3 regions of the Pedobacter sp. GW460-11-11-14-TSB4 genome follow, and region 2 is predicted to be linked to each of the others. Evidence: riboswitches for the same ligand, from Rfam matches in the RefSeq annotation. Region 2 holds a riboswitch; each other region holds the start of a gene.
What was found. A riboswitch is a leader RNA that binds a small molecule or an ion and turns the genes downstream of it on or off. The one in region 2 is predicted to bind S-adenosylmethionine.
Positions count from the first base shown of each region.

Region 1 (6,184 bases), on a different contig from region 2:
TAGCTGAATCAATGTAAATGGCAGAGGTGTTGCCTGCGCCTTATTTAAATGATAATTAAGGATATCGTTTTATTGCAGAGTAAGCTGGTACTCCAGAATATCGATTAACTTGGGAATCTTAATGTGAATTGACGTTTGCAGTTTTTCATTATATATGTGGTTTTTTTGTGTGGCATTGTTTTCCGCAAAAATGCGGCCTTGTTAAATTTCAATTACTTAAACGAATCAAATTGCCGAAACGTTACAGTTAATTTTTAAATACCTTCGAAGCAATAATTATACCACAAATAACGTTGGTTATTTTAATCGTTCGAGTAGCTTTTTCATATTGGTGAGCTGGAGTACATGCTTAAATTCGGGGGTATCAAAACCTCCTTTATCAATCACTTGCTTTAAGCTTCTGTTAAAGCTTCTTACGGAAATGCCCAGATAGGCAGCCATGTCTTCTTTCGAGATGGAGATGTGCTCATCGGCCTGCAGTTTGAGCAATTTTAAAAGCGCATATTCTAAGGTATATAGCTGCTGGAAGGATGCCCGTGTACTGGTTTGTATAATTCTGGTAGACAATTCCTGGAGTAAGATTGTAGTAAATTCACTACTTTTATGAATCAGTGAAAGGAAAAGATGATCGGGAATAACGTAGGCCGAAACATCACTTATTGCCGCTACATTACATAAGCAATCTATCTTTTTTAAAGCCTCCAATTCGCCTACCACTTCGCCTTTACCTAAAAATTCGATAATAAAATCTTTACCGTTTTCTTCAGAAATAAAACACTTGCTAATGCCATCCTTAATGATGTAAATATTGTTGATTTTTTCACCCTGTTCAACAAAACGATGTCCTGCTTTAAAGTTTTTAAGTGTTATGGCTTCTCCTTTATTTTCGGAAGAAAAACGTTCGATAAAGGATAAGAAAGTAAGATTGGTGCGAAGCATATTTATTTAATCGAGACAAATGTCCTTTTTTAACGGTATCTGTTGCTTTACTTTTGTGCTACTAAAGTAAGCATAACCATGAAAAATCAAATTACTGTAATTGCTTTTGATGCTGATGATACCCTTTGGGTAAACGAACCTTATTTCCGCGAAACCGAAGAGCAGTTTGCAGGTCTTTTAGAAGATTTTATGCCCCGGCACAGCATCTTGGCAGAACTTTATAAAACAGAAATAGCCAATTTACCGCTTTATGGTTACGGGATTAAAGGTTTTGTTTTAAGCATGATCGAGACCGTTTTAAGGATAACCGAAGGTAAAATAGATCCTGTTGTGATTAGTAAAGCGATAACACTTGGACAGGAAATGCTCAATAAACCTGTTGTATTGCTTGATGGGGTAGAAGAGGTATTAAAAACCTTACATGGGAAATACAAACTGGTGGTCGCTACCAAAGGTGATTTACTCGACCAACAACGAAAACTGACCAAATCAGGGCTGGACCACTATTTTCACCATATCGAAATTATGAGCGATAAACAGGAAAAAGATTATCAAAAACTGATTAAACATCTGGATTGTAAACCTGAGGCCTTTTTAATGTTGGGCAATTCTCTAAAATCGGATGTTTTACCCGTATTGAATATTGGCGGCCATGCTGTTCACATTCCTTTCCATACCACCTGGGTGCACGAAAGTATCGATCATACCATCGAACATGCAAACTTTTATCAGATGGAAAATCTATCTGAGGTTTTACCAAAATTAATTGAATGAAAGAAAAAATAGATATAAACACCTGGATCAGAAAAGATCATTTTAAATTTTTTAGCGCCTTTGAAGAACCTTTCTTCGGCGTAACCGTAGAAGTTGACTGTACGGCTACCTACAAAGAAGCAAAAGAACATCAAGTTTCTTTTTTTCTGCTTTACCTGCACAAATCGCTTGTTGCTGCCAATCAGGTAGAACCTTTTCGTTACCGCATTATTGATGGCGAGGTTTGGAAGTATGAAAGCGTGCATGCTGCAGCCACAATTAACAGACCAAATGGCACATTTGGATTTGGCTACATGGATTTCTATAATGACTTTGAAGATTTTAGAACAGCGGCCAATAAAGAGATTGAAAAGGTGCAGGCCAGCACAGGTTTAATCCCTTCCTCATCAGGCGGAAATGTAATTCACTATTCGGCACTACCCTGGTTAAATTTCACTTCTTTATCACATGCCCGCAATTATGCTTATCACGATAGCTGCCCTAAAATATCTTTTGGCAAGGTTAGAGATGAAAACGGGAGAAAAATAATGTCGGTTTCCATACACGTAAACCATGCCTTGATGGATGGCTATAACGTGGCCCAATTTGTAGATTGTTATCAGGAGCTGTTAAACAAAAAAGAAGTTAACGAATATATTTAACTCACAACTTTACGCAATTAAACCTAAAGCATATTTAATGTTCGGTTAATATTAGGAATTTATTTTCGGCGATGTTTATAGCTGCCGTTATTATTCCTTTTTACCTTTTGGCTGTTGTAGCCATGTGTTATATGGATACCGCTTTTAAGGCCATTATGTTTTTTGTACTGTTGCTTATTGCCACATTTGTACTTTTTCTGTTCATCAATTATCCTATGCAATCGGTGTTTGCGGTAATCTGTTTAATGGCCTTGTTTGCTTTTAAACCTAAAGATTAATTAAAAAGTGAATTATCATTTGCATTCGAGAAAGTATTTGCTATTTTTGCTGCTCGGGCAGGAAGCTTGAAAATTTAAAATTGGGGGATTAGCTCATTTGGCTAGAGCGCTTCGCTGGCAGTGAAGAGGTGATCGGTTCGAATCCGATATTCTCCACCACATTAAAGGCTACCTGTAAGGTAGCCTTTGTCATTTAAAGGGTTTCTTCCCTGGCATAGTAGCTTAAATATCCACCAAAGTTTGTTACATCAACAGTCATAGATATGCAATTTTCATGAGTGTTTTTACAGGTATAACCACTTTTTTTAGACTTTAAATAAAAAGACTACAAAATCTATAGGAATTATATATATTTGCTCCTGCAAGGAATAATTTTGCAGACTTATCCAGAAAGACTGAGGGAAAGGCCCTGTGATGTCTTAGCAACCTGTTGCCAAATAAGGTGCTAAATCCTTCCTCTAACCAAGGAAAGATAAGAAAGATTTCGCTAAAGAATCTGAATGAGCCTGTGGTAAATTTTAAAGATTAAAAAATGAACATTTATTTAAACACCAGCGCTGACGATATCACTCCCGAAAAAGTTTTTGTAGGGATGAAACCTGATATCTTCCAGCTGAAAGGCAACAACTATTTCGAGCGTGTTTTCAGGTAGTTGAGCTTACATGCTGTTTCAACTTTGAACTTAATTATTTTATAAAAAGAACCCATAAAACCAAAAACCATGAAAAAATCACTACTAATTGCCATTAGTATCCTTCCGGTTGCAGCAATAGCACAGAAACCGTTCTCCATTGAGGGAACCCTGAAAAAATCATCAGCCCCCGAAAAAGTATACCTCAGTTATGCTCAGAATGGACAATCGCTTACCGATTCTACAGAATTAAAAAATGGATCATTCTCCTTTTCTGGCCATGTAGCCGATCCGGTTAGGGCATCGCTCTATAGAAAACCAGTTGAAAAAAACGGAAAAAGGGATGTATTGTCCTTTTATCTCGAAACAGGTACCCTTAAACTTGCCACGGCAGATTCTTTAAAAAATGCTTCAATTTCCGGATCGAAAGTAAATGCCGATAATGATAAGTTAAAAGCGTTAACCAAACCTGTACAGGATAAACTTGCAGCCATAAGCGGCGAATTTGGTAAACTTAGTCCTGAACAGAAAAAAAATAAGGCACTAACCGATTCGATTTATAAACGTTATGAAGCAGCAAGTAAGGCGCTGGAGCCAATATACCTTGATTTTGCAAGGAAAAACCCTAAATCTTACATAAGCTTAAACGCAATTCAGCAGATTGCCACCAGTGAATCCGTACAGGCAGAAGCGGAACAGGTTTATGCTGGATTAGATGGGACGGTAAAAGAGAGTAAAGCTGGTAAAGATGTTTCAATTTACTTCAACGCGGTAAAGAAAACCAAAATTGGACTTCAGGCAATCGATTTTACACAAAATGATGTAAACGATAAACCGGTAAAATTATCTGATTTTAAAGGAAAATATGTTCTGGTTGATTTTTGGGCTTCATGGTGCGGACCTTGCAGACAGGAGAATCCTAATGTAGTAGCAGCCTATAATCAGTATAAAGATAAAGGGTTTACCATATTGGGTGTTTCTTTAGATCAGCCTGGGAAAAAAGAGGCCTGGTTAAAAGCCATTGCCGATGACCAGTTGACATGGACACATGTTTCTGACCTAAAATTTTGGGACAATGCGGTAGCAAAACAATATGGAATCAGATCTATCCCGGCAAACTTTTTAATTGATCCAGATGGAAAGATTATCGCAAAAGGACTTCGTGGAGAAGCATTGAAAGAAAAACTGGCGTCGCTTCTGGAGGCTAAAAGTAAATAGATAAGAATACGGTTCAATAAAAATTAATTAATAAGTTTTAGAAATAATAAGAGAAAAAAGACAGCTGCCCTTTTATGCAAAGTGTACAAAAGGTTACCAGATAAATAATAACAGGGGCGATTGAGGCCGCCCCTGAATCAAGTGATTTATCACGGTATGTGACCAATAATGCGACTTAATGTTTAACCACTCAAACAAATATAATGAAAATATCCTAAAAAATTAGTTCGTCAATTAAATGGATGTCCCTTAGCCGTAAACGATTGTATTACTGCTTAAACTATCCTATTCTCCCAAATTACCCCATTTTTCTTCTTAAAGCATTGTGTTGATTTAAGGCTAGGCAGTTTTTCTGTTAGCAATGAAATCGCTGTGGGTAAAATTTCAATATCTGCCATGAATTGGGAACTGGCATCAACATTCATTAACTAAAACCATCATAAATGAAACGAAAGTTATTTTCGCTTATTATACTGTGCCTTTTTGCAGTCTTTAATGCAAGGGCACAAACCAAAGTTATTACAGGAAAGGTAATAGCTGTGGCAGACGGGCTGCCCATTCCTGCTGTTTCTGTAAGAATATCGGGCAGTAAAATTGCCACGCAAACTGATGCAGACGGGAGGTTTTCCATCGTTGCTCCATCATCGGCAAAAACAATTGAGTTTAGCTACCTCGGTTTTGTAACGCTAAGGGAGAATATTGGTGACCGTAAGGCAATCAATATCAGCTTACAAGCCGATCAAACAGGTTTAGAAGAGGTTATCGTAACTGGTTTCGGCCAAACGGTTAAAAAAAGAGACATTACAGGTGCGGTTTCCAGTATTTCGGCAAAAGAGATTGAAAAAGTGCCTTTAATAAGTTTCGATAGGGCCATGCAGGGTAGGTTACCCGGGGTTAGGGTAACCACCAATTCAGGAACACCAGGTGCTTCGGTAAGTGTATTGATCCGCGGAACGGGCTCATTTAACGCCAGTACTGCACCACTTTACATCGTGGATGGTATCCAGATCAATTCGGGAGATTTATCCAGAAGCTTATCTACATCTAATATTTTAAACAACCTGAATCCCGATGATATCGAAACTATTGATGTATTGAAAGATGCTTCATCTGCATCTATTTACGGCTCACAGGCCGCAAACGGCGTAATTATCATCACAACAAAACGAGGGAAAGCAGGGAAAACCGAATTCGATTTCAGTAGTTACTTTGGTTACGCAGAAGAGGTTAACAGACTTGATGTACTTTCTGGACCTGAGTGGCTATCGGTGTACACAGAAGAATATGTTAACCGGTACGGTGCCAATAGCAGCCAGGTTGTTGGTCCTTCTGGTATCAAAACGGTTTTTGGTTCTGATCCGTCTGCCGCACCATCTTATAGCTGGTATGATGCCGCCTACCGGAAAGGCCAGACACAAAACTATCAGTTAACTGCCCGGGGAGGTGACGCCAAAACCAAATTTTATATTTCTGCAGGTCTGTTTGATCAAAAAGGGCAACAGATTCAGCAGGATTTCAAAAGAGGTACCTTTAAAACCAATCTTGAGCACAATGTAAATGACCGGTTATCGCTGGAGGCAAATTTAAACCTGAGTACCTTTACCCAGAATGGAACGCTGAGTGGTTCAACATTTGCAAACCCTTCATTTGGAGCAAACTTTCTGATTCCAACCCAGGCCATATACACCGCCTCGGGCGATTAC
Region 1 is NZ_JBWKYI010000022.1:2,275-8,458, forward strand. It holds gene AC07YT_RS18645 (Crp/Fnr family transcriptional regulator) at 298-939, opposite strand; gene AC07YT_RS18650 (HAD family hydrolase) at 1,018-1,713, shown strand; gene AC07YT_RS18655 (chloramphenicol acetyltransferase) at 1,710-2,354, shown strand; gene AC07YT_RS18660 (hypothetical protein) at 2,426-2,632, shown strand; tRNA gene AC07YT_RS18665 (tRNA-Ala) at 2,715-2,791, shown strand; SAM riboswitch class I at 3,012-3,111, shown strand; gene AC07YT_RS18670 (TlpA disulfide reductase family protein) at 3,354-4,481, shown strand; gene AC07YT_RS18675 (SusC/RagA family TonB-linked outer membrane protein) at 4,925-6,184, shown strand, end outside.
Region 1: it holds a riboswitch for S-adenosylmethionine, as region 2 does, so the genes downstream of both, AC07YT_RS18670 (TlpA disulfide reductase family protein) here and AC07YT_RS16075 (SusC/RagA family TonB-linked outer membrane protein) in region 2, are expected to answer to the same signal.

Region 2 (6,184 bases):
CCCTGAACTGCTAAAATATTGGGCAGATGATGAAGTGACGTTTGAATGGACAAATCCTGTCGGGAAAATGAAGAAAACTTTTAAACTGGAAGGACGGGGGCAATCGGTTTCTAACCACCCAGCTGAGAAATTTGAAGGTGGTAAATCAGCGAGGAGGGATGGTTTTAATGCTGTTTTTACGCACGATGCAGCCATTAAACCCAATGCCTGCGGTTCTCCTGTTTTCGATTGGCAAGGTAATTTTTATGGGATCAATATCGCCAGGTTTAGCCGGACGACTACGGTGGTGGTTCCAAAGAAAAGCATGATCAGTTTTCTTTTAAAGACTGTTCAGTAGCTTGGTTATCGCCACGGAAACACGGAAGTCACGGAAATTCTATTGGTCGGTGTCTCACCGACCAATAAGGATTGCCTAAGCCTGCTTTACAAAAACGATACATGATGCATTATTATTTGGAGCGGCTTGCCTGTGCTACTATTAAAGTTTTTTCCCGTGCTTCGCTGTATCCCTCCGCTGCGCTTCGGGGATGCCACTACGCCCGGGGCTAGTTACGACGGGCAATGTAAAAAATGAGGGCAAGAATCTTTCTTCAGGGCATATTTGTGTTAAATGAACAGGCCTTTGTTTAATAAACCTTATTGAAGCGGCTATCCTTTTTGTGCAAGACTAATTGTTTATGTAATTCATTCACAAAAAGATAGAAGCGGAAAGAAGGGCTGCCCAAACCGAAAGGCACTGCACCTGCTTTACAAAAAAGATGCATGATGCATTATTATTATTTGGAGCGGTTTGCCTGCGCTACTATTAATGTTTTTTATGCTATTGGTCGGTGTCTCACCGACCAACACTTTATATCGGTTGGTGAGACACCAACCGATAAGAAATGCTTATTTCTTCAGCAAGGTATCAATCTCTGTATTAAATTCTTTCACAAATTCATCATAAAATTTACCGGTTGCAGGACCATTAAAACCAGTATGGATTTGTGCTACATTGCCTTGTTTATCAATGATTATCGTCGTTGGAAACGATAAAAAAGAATCGAGTGCAGGCAACGATTCAGATACCACCTGTTTATCGGCAGTGCCTGCAATAACCTGGTCGTAATCAATGCCGAAACGTTCGCGGAAACGCGTCATCACTTTTTTTGCATATTCAGGTTCGGTTGAGCGTTCGTAATGCAAAGCTATAATTTCGACACCGCGTTTCTTGTTTTCTTTATACCATGGCGCAATAAAAGTAGCTTCATCAACACAATTCGGGCACCAGCTTCCGGTGATGGTTAAAATCACGACCTTGTTTTTGTATTTCTCATCCTTTAACGAAATCTTTTTACCGTTTACATCAGGAAAGCTAAAATCAAGTGTTTTGTATCCTTTTTTCAGGTAGGTAAGTTGGTAAGGATCGGGTAGGGCTGCATCTTTGTTTTTGGTTCCGGTAAAAGGCTGACTTCCCCTTGCACCTAAAATTTCGCCTGTTAACGAACCATCTGCCTGGAAAGTTCCTTTGTAATAGGCAGGAGAGGAGCCAATAAAACTCGAAAGTTGAAATTCATTTCCTTCTACAACACCTTCCAGGTAACGCGAATCGCCGGTTACCCGTAAAAAAGTACCTGTAAGTTTGTTTCCCGTTTGTTTAAATAAACCTACTGTTTTTTCCGCTTTGCCATTAGGCGATTTAAAAACCACATCATAACTGCCGGAATAATCTGCCGTTGCAGGTTTAGCTGTTGTTTTGAAACGGTAATTTTTTCGCTCGGCAACAATCACCAAAGCTTTACCCGTGTTATCCTGTTTCCTTAATGTACCGGTTAACTGGTCGCCGTCTATGGCAAAGGCGAGTTCGTTATCAAACTGGTCCAGTTTAACGAAAAGTGAATCGGATGTTTGTTTGACCAGACCGCCCTCAAAACGCTCTTCGGCATTACGAAAATATAATTTCTGCTGTCCGCTTTTTTCACTGATCTCGAAGTTGAAGGGGATTTCTAATCCTTCCTTTACTTTAGCTATTCCGCGCCAGCTACCAAGGGCAACAAAAGTTTTTTGTTTTTTCTCCTGAAGTTTTTTCGCCTGGTTATTTGCTAATGCTGTATGTTCCTGTGCATAGGTAAAGGTGGTTGATATGGCCAATAGGGTTGTTAATAGGGATTTGAGTTTCATTGGGATGTGCTTAATCGACTAAATTAGTCGACAAATATAGGGATGTAATTGCCAAAGAAAAAATATTTGAATAAAAATCTATAAAAACTATAGGATAAATGGAATTAATTATACCTTTGCCCCAGTTATTTTAAAATACTTATCAAGAAAGGCGGAGGGAATGGCCCTGTGAAGCCTTAGCAACCATCTAATTTTTAGAAATGGTGCTAATTCCATCCCGGATGAATCTGGGGTAGTTAAGTCAGTTGTTTGCGTTATCCTTATAAGAATTATATGGAGCACTTCTGATTTAAGGGGTGCTTTTTTTTTGCCCTGAATGCGTTCTTGAAATTAAATTATGCATTAAATAAAATCATTCAAATGAAAAAGACAGACGAGCTGAAATCCATTGATGTAAACCCTAACGCAGGCTTCCGAATGCGTGGAGTCTGTTAAAATTGCTCCGTTTTAACAGGCTTTTTTAGACTAACCAATCCTTTTCTGCTTTAAAAACAAACACGTTTTAGTCGTGGTGGAATGGTTTTGCCCAAAATTATTATCCCTTTTAACTAATTATTAACTACACAATATGTTTAAAAATTTAAAATCAATAGCGTTTATCTTGCTGCTCCTCATCGCACAAAAGCTTTCCGCTCAGGATGCGAAGGTTACCGGAACGGTAAAGTCGGCAGATGGTGAAACACTCCCTGGTGTTTCCGTTTTAATAAAAGAAACCAAACAAGCTACCATTTCTGATGCGAAGGGCGCTTTTTCTATCAATGCACCAGATAAAGGCACCCTGGTGTTTTCTTACATCGGTTTTAAGAGCCAGGAAATACAGATCAATAAAAATGCCGGCCCGATTTCAGTCATTCTCCAGTCGAGCGATAATGCGCTGGATGAAGTAGTGGTTACCGCCCTGGGTATTTCAAGACAGAAGAAATCGCTCGGTTATGCGGTTCAGGAATTGAAAGGACAGGATTTGGCTGAAGCTAAAGAATCCAACCTGGTAAATGCACTCGCCGGAAAAATAGCCGGTGTACGGGTAACCAATAGCCAGGGGAGTATGGGTTCATCACGAGTAGTCATCAGAGGTGAAACCTCTATCGCCGGAAATAACCAGCCTTTATTTGTGGTTGACGGAATTCCGGTAGACAATTCTCAGTTAAATTCGGCTGGGGCAAGAGATTATGCCAATACCATTTCGGATATCAATCCCGAAGATATAGAATCAATAAGTGTATTAAAAGGACCAAATGCCGCGGCACTATATGGTTCGAGGGCTGCAGCAGGGGTTATCCTCATTAAAACCAAAACCGGTAAATCGAAAAAAGGATTGGGAATTGAGGTCAATTCAAATGCCGTTTTGGAAACGTTACTCACCCTTCCCGTTTATCAAAATGCTTTTGGTCAGGGTTCAGAAGGTCAGTTCAGTTATGTAGATGGCGCAGGTAAAGGCCTTAATGATGGAGTAGACGAAAGCTGGGGGCCAAAATTGGACGGCAGGTTAATTCCACAATTTTATTCGAAAGGAGTGGCGGTTCCATTTGTAGCACATCCTGATAATGTGCGCGACTTTTTTCAAACCGGATATTCATTAAACAATGGCGTATCGGTTGCAGATGCAGGTGAAAAGTACGACTATCGGATATCATACAACAACTTAAAACAGGTGGGTATTGTGCCTAACTCCGGACAGGGCAAAAATTCATTTGTGCTGAATACTACCTTAAAAATAACGCCTAAACTAAGCTTAACAGCGAACGCAAACTACAGCAGACTTAATTCTGATAACTTACCTGGAACAGGTGGTTCAAGATCAACCAGTACCATGTTGCAGTTTACCTGGTTTGGTCGTCAGGTTGATATTAACCAATTGAAAAATTATTTGGATGAAAATGGAAAAACGTTTAACTGGAACAACAGCTATTACAGCAACCCATATTGGGTAGCTTACGAAAATACTGTATCGCAAAACCGTAACCGTATTATTGGAAGTGTTGCACTGAATTATAAAATTATTGACGGACTAGATTTCAATTTCAGAACCGGAACAGATTATTACAATGATAGGCGTAAAGTGAGGATTGCTTATGGTACCAACGGCACACCTTTTGGCTCGTACACGGAAAGTGCTTTCACCGTTAATGAGAACAATACCGATGCGACCTTAAATTTTAACAAACAGTTAAACGACGATTTTAGTCTCGAATTACTGGGTGGAGGTAACATCCGCAGGCAATATATTGAACAGAATGATCAAAGTGCACCAAAACTGGCCATTGCCGGACTTTATACCCTTAAAAACTCCCGCGATCCATTGGTTTCATCAAATAATCTTTCAAAGCTAAAATCTTATAGTGTTTATGCATCAGGGCAGATTGGCTTCAGAAATTACCTTTTTGCCAACATCACGGCCCGTAACGATTGGTCATCAACCTTGCCGGCACAGAACAGGTCTTATTTTTATCCATCGTTTAACGGAAGTTTTGTTGCAACCGAGGCTTTTGATATTAAAAGCGAAGCCCTTAACTACTTAAAAATACGTGGAGGCTGGTCTAAAGTAGGTAAAGATGCAGATCCTTACCGTTTGATTAATACTTATGTGTTTAGTGCGCCATTTACGGCAAATCCTCAGCTGACTACCGGTAGTATCGACCTCAATCCTAATCTTAAGCCAGAAACCACTACCTCAACAGAACTTGGTGTTGAAGCTGTTTTCTTTAATAAGCGATTGAGATTCGATTTAAGTGCATACAATACCAATAGTTACAACCAGATTTTGGCGGTAGATGTAAGTCAAAGTACGGGATTCAGTTCAAAACTGCTTAACGCCGGAAAAATTAACAACAAAGGCATAGAGGCACAGTTGGGAATTACACCGGTTAAGAAGGCTTTTACATGGGATATTGATGTAAACTTTGCTGCAAACAGAAGTAAGGTAATTGAATTGGATGCAGAAAAATTATTGACCAATTATGTTGTTGCTACCAATTCAGCGCAGGTTATTGCTACGGTAGGGCAACCTTACGGATCGTTATTTGGTACCGCATTTTTGAGAGATGGAAATGGAAACATCATTGTAAACGCTACAGGTGCGCCAACAATAAACCCAACCAAACAAGTATTAGGAAAATATACACCAGATTGGATTGGTGGCGTGTACAATACATTCAGCTATAAAGGAATAAGTTTAGGGGTATTGGTTGATGCAAGTTTTGGTGGTTCTATTTACAATGGAACTTATGCAACCGGTACTTATACAGGTGTATTGGCTTCTACATTACCAGGAAGAGCGGCAGAATATGGCGGAATCTCGTATTATTATCCGGGTAACAAAAAAGAGAATGGAACGGTGAGGGTAAACGGAACAGCTCCGGCAGGCGTAACAGTTTACGACGATGGGATTGTTTTTGATGGCGTAACGGCCGATGGCAAACGCAATGAAAAAGTATTACCTGCTCAACAATATTATAAATCGTTCAGAAATATTGATGAAGCCAATATTTTCGATGCTTCCTATGTAAAACTCCGCGAGGTTAAATTAAGTTATAACCTGCCGGCAAAATGGCTTCGCCCGTTAAGTTTACAAGGCGTTTCGGTATCGCTCGTGGGTCGTAACCTTTGGATTATCCACCGCAATACAGTAGATATCGATCCGGAGGTAGCTTTTAATACTGGTAATGGTCAGGGTTTAGAAAGTCTTTCTAACCCAAGCACACGCAGTTACGGTATCAACCTGAATGTTAAATTTTAAATCTTACCATCATGAAAAATAAAAAATTATATATACTGGCTATTTTGGCAATTGCATTTTCATCTTGTAATAAAGAGCTGGATGAGGTGAATATTAATCCGAATGCACCAGAAATTCCACAGCCTGATTATTTACTTACCGGAACCACTAAAACTACAGCGGATACCTATTGGGGAGTAGCCAATAACATGAACTCGAGCCTGCTTTTTACACAACATTGGGCTAAAGTTCAATATACGGAAGAAGATCGTTTTATCTTTTCGAACAGTAGTTTTACGGCCTTATGGT
Region 2 is NZ_JBWKYI010000016.1:81,414-87,597, reverse strand. It holds gene AC07YT_RS16085 (trypsin-like peptidase domain-containing protein) at 1-337, shown strand, start outside; gene AC07YT_RS16080 (peroxiredoxin family protein) at 889-2,160, opposite strand; SAM riboswitch class I at 2,297-2,403, shown strand; gene AC07YT_RS16075 (SusC/RagA family TonB-linked outer membrane protein) at 2,729-5,896, shown strand; gene AC07YT_RS16070 (SusD/RagB family nutrient-binding outer membrane lipoprotein) at 5,908-6,184, shown strand, end outside.

Region 3 (6,184 bases), on a different contig from region 2:
ATGACGGATATCATCAATGAATATTTTGGTGTTAAACAAGTTCGGTTTTTATCCATTCTTACGGCCATATTAATTTCATTTGCCTTTATTGTCGTGTGGGGATCCATGCATTTAACTGCCGCCGATTTTTGGGTGCATCAAAACATAAATGGAGAAGACCTCAATATGAATAACGCATTTGCCGGCATATTCGGGCAAGGGATGTGGATCATTGTAGGATCGATTACGGCCTTCATCATCGGACAAATGGTGGATGTGTTGATATTCCATAAAATTAAAAGAATAACAGGGGAGCGGGCACTTTGGTTGCGTGCCACGGGCTCTACTTTAGTCTCTCAGTTTATTGACAGTTTTGTGGTTATATTTATTGCATTTTATATCAACCCGCAGTATCATTACAGCTGGCAACAGGTATTTGCTATTGGCCTGGTAGGCTATACATATAAATTTGTTGTGGCCATTTTAATGACGCCTATTTTATATATCGTACATGCGATTATAGATGGTTACTTAGGAAAAGACCTCGCTCATAAGCTGATTAAAATGGCTGGTAGGGGATAAATATTTAAAACAATAACCAATATACATCCGATTTATGAGAAACATTTTAATGCTACTGGCAGTAGTTGGACTATTGTCCTGTTCTACTAAAAATGAAAAGAAGAAAGATTCAGCTCTTGATATTCAGGGTACCTGGCAGCTATTATCGGCTACAACCATCGAAAACGGAACCAGCCAGACAACAGATTATTCGGGCAAGCTGAAAATGATCAAAATGTTTAACAACACTCATTTTGCATTTTTAAAACATAGCCTTAATCCTAAAGATACAAGCAGTTTTGATGCCGGTGGTGGAAGTTTTGTATTAGACAAAGACGATTATACCGAGCATTTGGAATATTACAAAAACAAAGATTGGGAAGGCAAGACTTTTAAATTTAAACTTGCCATTAATAAAGATACTTTGATTCAGAAAGGTGTTGAAAAGGTAGAGAAAGCTGGCGTCGACCGGGTAATTATCGAAAAATATATTAAGGTAAAGTAATGAAACGCAAAAGGTCGGACTCGCTCCGACCTTTGTACTTAACAACAAAACAAATAAAAAAATTAACCTTAAAAATAAATTATAGGCTTGCCAATTCCTGGGCAAAAACATTTTCACTCAATTGCTCTTGTTTGTAAATCTGTCTGCCGGTGTAGGCAACAAAAACAGATTCATCTAAAAGCAAGTCGCGGTTTTTAATTAAACTTTCCAGCTTAACCGTTCCAACCACATATTTATAACTGCTTGCAGCATAACGTTCGCTGATATTGTCAAATTCCAATAGGGTAATCAGATCCTCATCAGCATAACGCAGGTAGATTTCTAACAGAATATCCTCCGTATGTTTTACGCCGTTTTCTGAGTGGTATTTTTTATACTCGTAACGGTAATCGTAACGCAAGGCGGCAATATCAGATAGTACAGCAGCACCAGTAGGGTGGCCGCCCGCACCTTTACCATAGAAAAACTGTTTATCAGCAAAAGCCGCCTGAACAGCAACTGCATTGTATTCGTTTTCTACGTTGTAAAGGAAATCATCCTTAGCTACCAGTTTAGGTAGTACATAAGTCACAATGTCTTTTGTATTCACTTTACGTGCAGTAGGAACCAGCTTAATTTTAAAGTTTTTCTCACGCGCATATTTAATGTCGTGGTTAGAAAGGTTCTGTATACCAATGTTTAAAATGGCATCAGGATTTACAAACAAACCATAGGCATGTGCTGTAGCAATGGCCAGTTTATATTTTGGATCATAACCGCCCACATCTAAAATCGGATCGGTTTCTGCGAACCCTAAATCCTGTGCTTCCTTTAAAGCCGAATCGTAACTTTGGTTTTCGTTAAATATTTTCGATAAGATGTAATTAGATGAGCCATTGAAAATCCCACTCAAAGCATGGAATAATTCATTATCATAGTATTCTTCTAAATTTCGAATGATTGGAATACTACCACAAACAGCGCCTTCATACAGTAATGAAGTACCAAGCTCTTGTTGTAAATCTACCAGCTCTTTCAAATGCGTGGCGATCATTTTTTTATTGGCAGATACTACATTTTTACCATTTTTTAATGCGGTAGTTACGATTTCATAAGCCGCATCTGCATCATTAATTAATTCTACAATCGTATTGATCTCTGTATTATTCAGTATTTCGTTGCGATCAGTGGTAAACAGATCCTTATTAAGGGTACGCTTCTTTCTTGGGTCTTTTATCGCGATTTTAATGATCTCCAGGTTCAGGTTCTGGCTTTGGATGATATCCAATAAACCTTGCCCTACAACGCCGAAACCAAATAAACCGATTTTTAAATTCTTACTCATTATTTTAGACTTGATTATACAGATAGCGGGAATACACCGATTAACTGCATGTTATATTATTTTTTGTTTTTTATTGCGCAAATTTTAGCGGCTCTCGTTGTTTTCGCCCTAAACCCTAAACCCTAAACCCTAAACCTTCTACCTCCCTAAGCCGTATGCTGTAATTTGATAATTTTTTTATTCCTGCTTTCCTTAATAAAGTTTCCGATGACGTTAGTCAGGGCATCTGTTTCGATCAAAAATCCATCATGACCATAATCCGAATGCAAGGCACTAAACTCTGCTCCAGGGATATGATCGGCCAGGTATTTTTGCTCTGACAGTGGAAATAACACATCGTTTTCAATACCAATGACTAATGTATTTGCCGTAATTAGTTTTAATGCATCGGCGATACTTTTACGGTTGCGGCCCACATTATGACTATCCATTGCTTTGGTTAAATAATAATAACTATAAGCATTAAAGCGGTTGATCAGTTTTTCTCCCTGATAATTCTGGTAAGAAGACGACCTGAAATTATCTGTCTTATCGTTTACACTTTCTACCTGTGTACTGCCATAAGCACTGTATGTTCTATAACTTAAAAGTGCAATGCTACGGGCAGTTTTTAAACCCTTGCTGCCACCGTTAGGTTGGTTGGCATAAAAAGTTCTGTCGGTAGTAATGGCTAAACGCTGACTTTCGTTAAAAGCAATTCCCCACGGAGAATGTGCTGCATTGGTGGCAATCAAAATCAGGTTTTCGATTTTATTCGGTTCGGAAATACTCCACTCCACAGCTTGCTGACCACCTAACGAACCACCGATTAATAATTTAATATAATCAATACCTAAATGCGATGCCAATAACTGGTGTGCCGATACTAAATCGCGGATGGTAAACTGAGGAAATGAAAGGTAATACGGTAAGCCCGTTACCGGATTGGTACTTAATGGGTTCGAGCTACCATAATGCGAACCTAAAACATTGGCACAAACGATATAATGCTCTTCCGGATTGAACAATGAGTTTTGACCGAATAAACCTTCCCACCATTCAAAAACATCAGCATTGGCGGTAAGTGCATGGCAAACCCAAATCACATTATCTTTATTTGCATTTAATTTGCCATAAGTTTGATAAGCAATCTGCAGGTTACGGATTTTTTTTCCGCTCTCTAATTTGAACTGTTTATTATAGTGATATGTTGATGTTGTACTCATTGTTTTGTTGTATTCGGAATATTAACGGTTAGGCTTGTAAATGCGCTGTTGGAGCGGTAGCTTTAATGGTGGCAAACGCTTGTTCGAAATCGGCTTTAATATCATCAATATGCTCAATGCCGACTGAAACCCTTAAGGCATTTGGTTTAACACCCGCTGCCAATTGTTCTGTTTCGCTTAATTGCTGGTGTGTTGTGGCTGAAGGCTGAATGATCAGTGTTTTTGCATCACCTACATTGGCCAGATGCGATACCAGTTTTAAGTTATCAACTACCTGTGTTGCGTTTTCTTTGCTTCCAGTCAACTCGAACGATAATACTGCACCAAAACCATTGCTTAAATATTTTTTAGCCAGGTTGTTGTATTTGCTGCTGGCCAAACCAGGATATTGAACTTCTTTAACCAATGGATGGTTTTCTAACCAGGTGGCTAATTCTAATGCATTATCTACATGGCGCTGAACGCGGAGCGATAAAGTTTCTAATCCTTGTAATAAAAGAAAAGAATTGAAAGGGGATAAGGCCGGTCCAAGATCTCTTAATCCTTCTACACGGGCCCGGATAATAAACTGGATATTGCCAAATGGTCCGCCGATGCCAAAAACATCGCTAAAAACCAAGCCATGATAACCTTCCGAAGGCTCAGAGAATTGCGGGAATTTTCCATTGCCCCAGTTGTAATTTCCACCATCAACGATTACACCGCCAATACTGGTTCCGTGGCCACCAATCCATTTCGTTGCCGATTCGACCACGATATTGGCGCCATGCTCTAAGGGTTTAAACAAATAACCACCTGCGCCGAAAGTATTATCGACCACTAATGGCAGATCATATTTTTTTGCAATGGCCGCAATTTTTTCGAAATCAGGAACACTAAATGCCGGATTGCCAATGGTTTCTAAAAAGATTGCTTTGGTTTTATCGGTGATTTTGTTTTCAAATTCTTCAGGCACATCAGGATTAGCAAAATCGACATGTATACCCAAACGTTTAAAAGCAACTTTAAACTGATTATAAGTTCCACCGTAAATGTGAGATGAAGAAACGATACTGTCGCCAGCTTCTAATATGTTGTTTAAGGCTATAAATTGAGCGGCTTGTCCTGAGGCCACGGCCAAAGCAGCTACACCACCTTCTAAAGCTGCAATACGTTTTTCGAAAACATCGTTGGTTGGATTCATGATCCGGGTATAGATATTTCCAAACTCTTTTAAAGCAAATAAATTAGCCCCATGTTCGGCATTTTTAAAGCCATAAGAAGTGGTTTGATAAATAGGAACCGCTCTTGATCCAGTTGTAGGATCTATTTCCTGACCAGCGTGTAATTGTAAAGTTTCAAATTTATATGATGTTGACATAATTTCTATTTTTTTTTTGGTGTGATTAGATAGGTGGAAATTAGGGTAATCCTAAAACCTAACAGGGCGTATCCCGATTTCGCGGGACCTTCCAATTTGAAAGAAACAAAAAAGGAAGATTTTTAAATTACTGTATGCAACAGCACATACAAGTAATCGCACGCATCTCGCAACAAATAAAAGAAATAGAAGTCCGTTCTACCTTTTTAAGGTTAGCACTGGGTTCGCTTAGCGATTGAAGATTTAATGTTTTCATCAGTTCTAATTTATATCTCCAAATAACACCATGTTATCCGGTCAGGAATTGGCACCTTCTCTTTCTGAGGGTTGCCAGTGGGTCATCGAGCCAGTCTCTCGCCACTTCTTTATAAATCAACCTGTGAAGATTGACTTTTATTTAGCTTTCTGCCAAATAATATTCCAAATGTCTGAATTTAATTTTAATCCACAAAATAAAATTTCGAAATTACATTAACGCACTGAAAATGAATGGTGTATTTTTATGGTGTGATGACAATGCGAAACTTTTAATAAGAAATTAACGCTTAAAATTCTAAGTTTGTGTTACCTATCTAAATTTAATCATGATGAAAAATACAAAAGCCCTATGTTTAGGCCTGCTCTTTACTGTAATAGGTTTAAGCAGCGCAAACGCCCAATTCGGAGGTTTAAAAGACAAACTGTTAAAAGTAGGCACTGCTCAGGGTGCCAAAGCCTTAGGGGTAGATAAGTTTTTAAAACAGCCCGCTGCCATTACCACCAGCTTTGAAGATGTAAACAGAGAAGGCGAAAAGCTACCTGATTTTATTAATTCATTAAATTTAAAAGCCCAGCCATTATATTTATTGCCTAAAAACCCAGACGGTGGTTTTGTACTTTGCGAAGGTTTATACGAAATGAACAATAAAAGTTATTGTTTAAAAGCCGGAACTTTTGCACCATCAAAAGGCGATGGTTATATGTTTGCACCAGTTTTAGGTCCGAAGGAAGAAATTGTGGTTTCCATACTGAAAAGCGCAGAAAAACATCCTGATGTAGACCAACATGATATTCAGGCTTTACTCTGGACGATCATTGCCAGAACAAAATTTGCCGATTTTAATGGACAGGTTAAGGTAACTGCCATTAAATTATTAACACCAAAACAACTTACCCAATTAGAAGGTGGTGCATTAGGCATTTTACCTTTCGATGTAATGGAAAAAGCCAAAGATCAATTGCCAGCAGGTGTGAGGGCCGTTTTTGAAGCA
Region 3 is NZ_JBWKYI010000001.1:438,772-444,955, reverse strand. It holds gene AC07YT_RS01910 (queuosine precursor transporter) at 1-561, shown strand, start outside; gene AC07YT_RS01905 (DUF4488 domain-containing protein) at 596-1,045, shown strand; gene AC07YT_RS01900 (homoserine dehydrogenase) at 1,125-2,369, opposite strand; gene AC07YT_RS01895 (homoserine O-acetyltransferase family protein) at 2,516-3,574, opposite strand; gene AC07YT_RS01890 (O-acetylhomoserine aminocarboxypropyltransferase/cysteine synthase family protein) at 3,603-4,934, opposite strand; SAM riboswitch class I at 5,198-5,308, opposite strand; gene AC07YT_RS01885 (hypothetical protein) at 5,519-6,184, shown strand, end outside.
Region 3: it holds a riboswitch for S-adenosylmethionine, as region 2 does, so the genes downstream of both, AC07YT_RS01890 (O-acetylhomoserine aminocarboxypropyltransferase/cysteine synthase family protein) here and AC07YT_RS16075 (SusC/RagA family TonB-linked outer membrane protein) in region 2, are expected to answer to the same signal.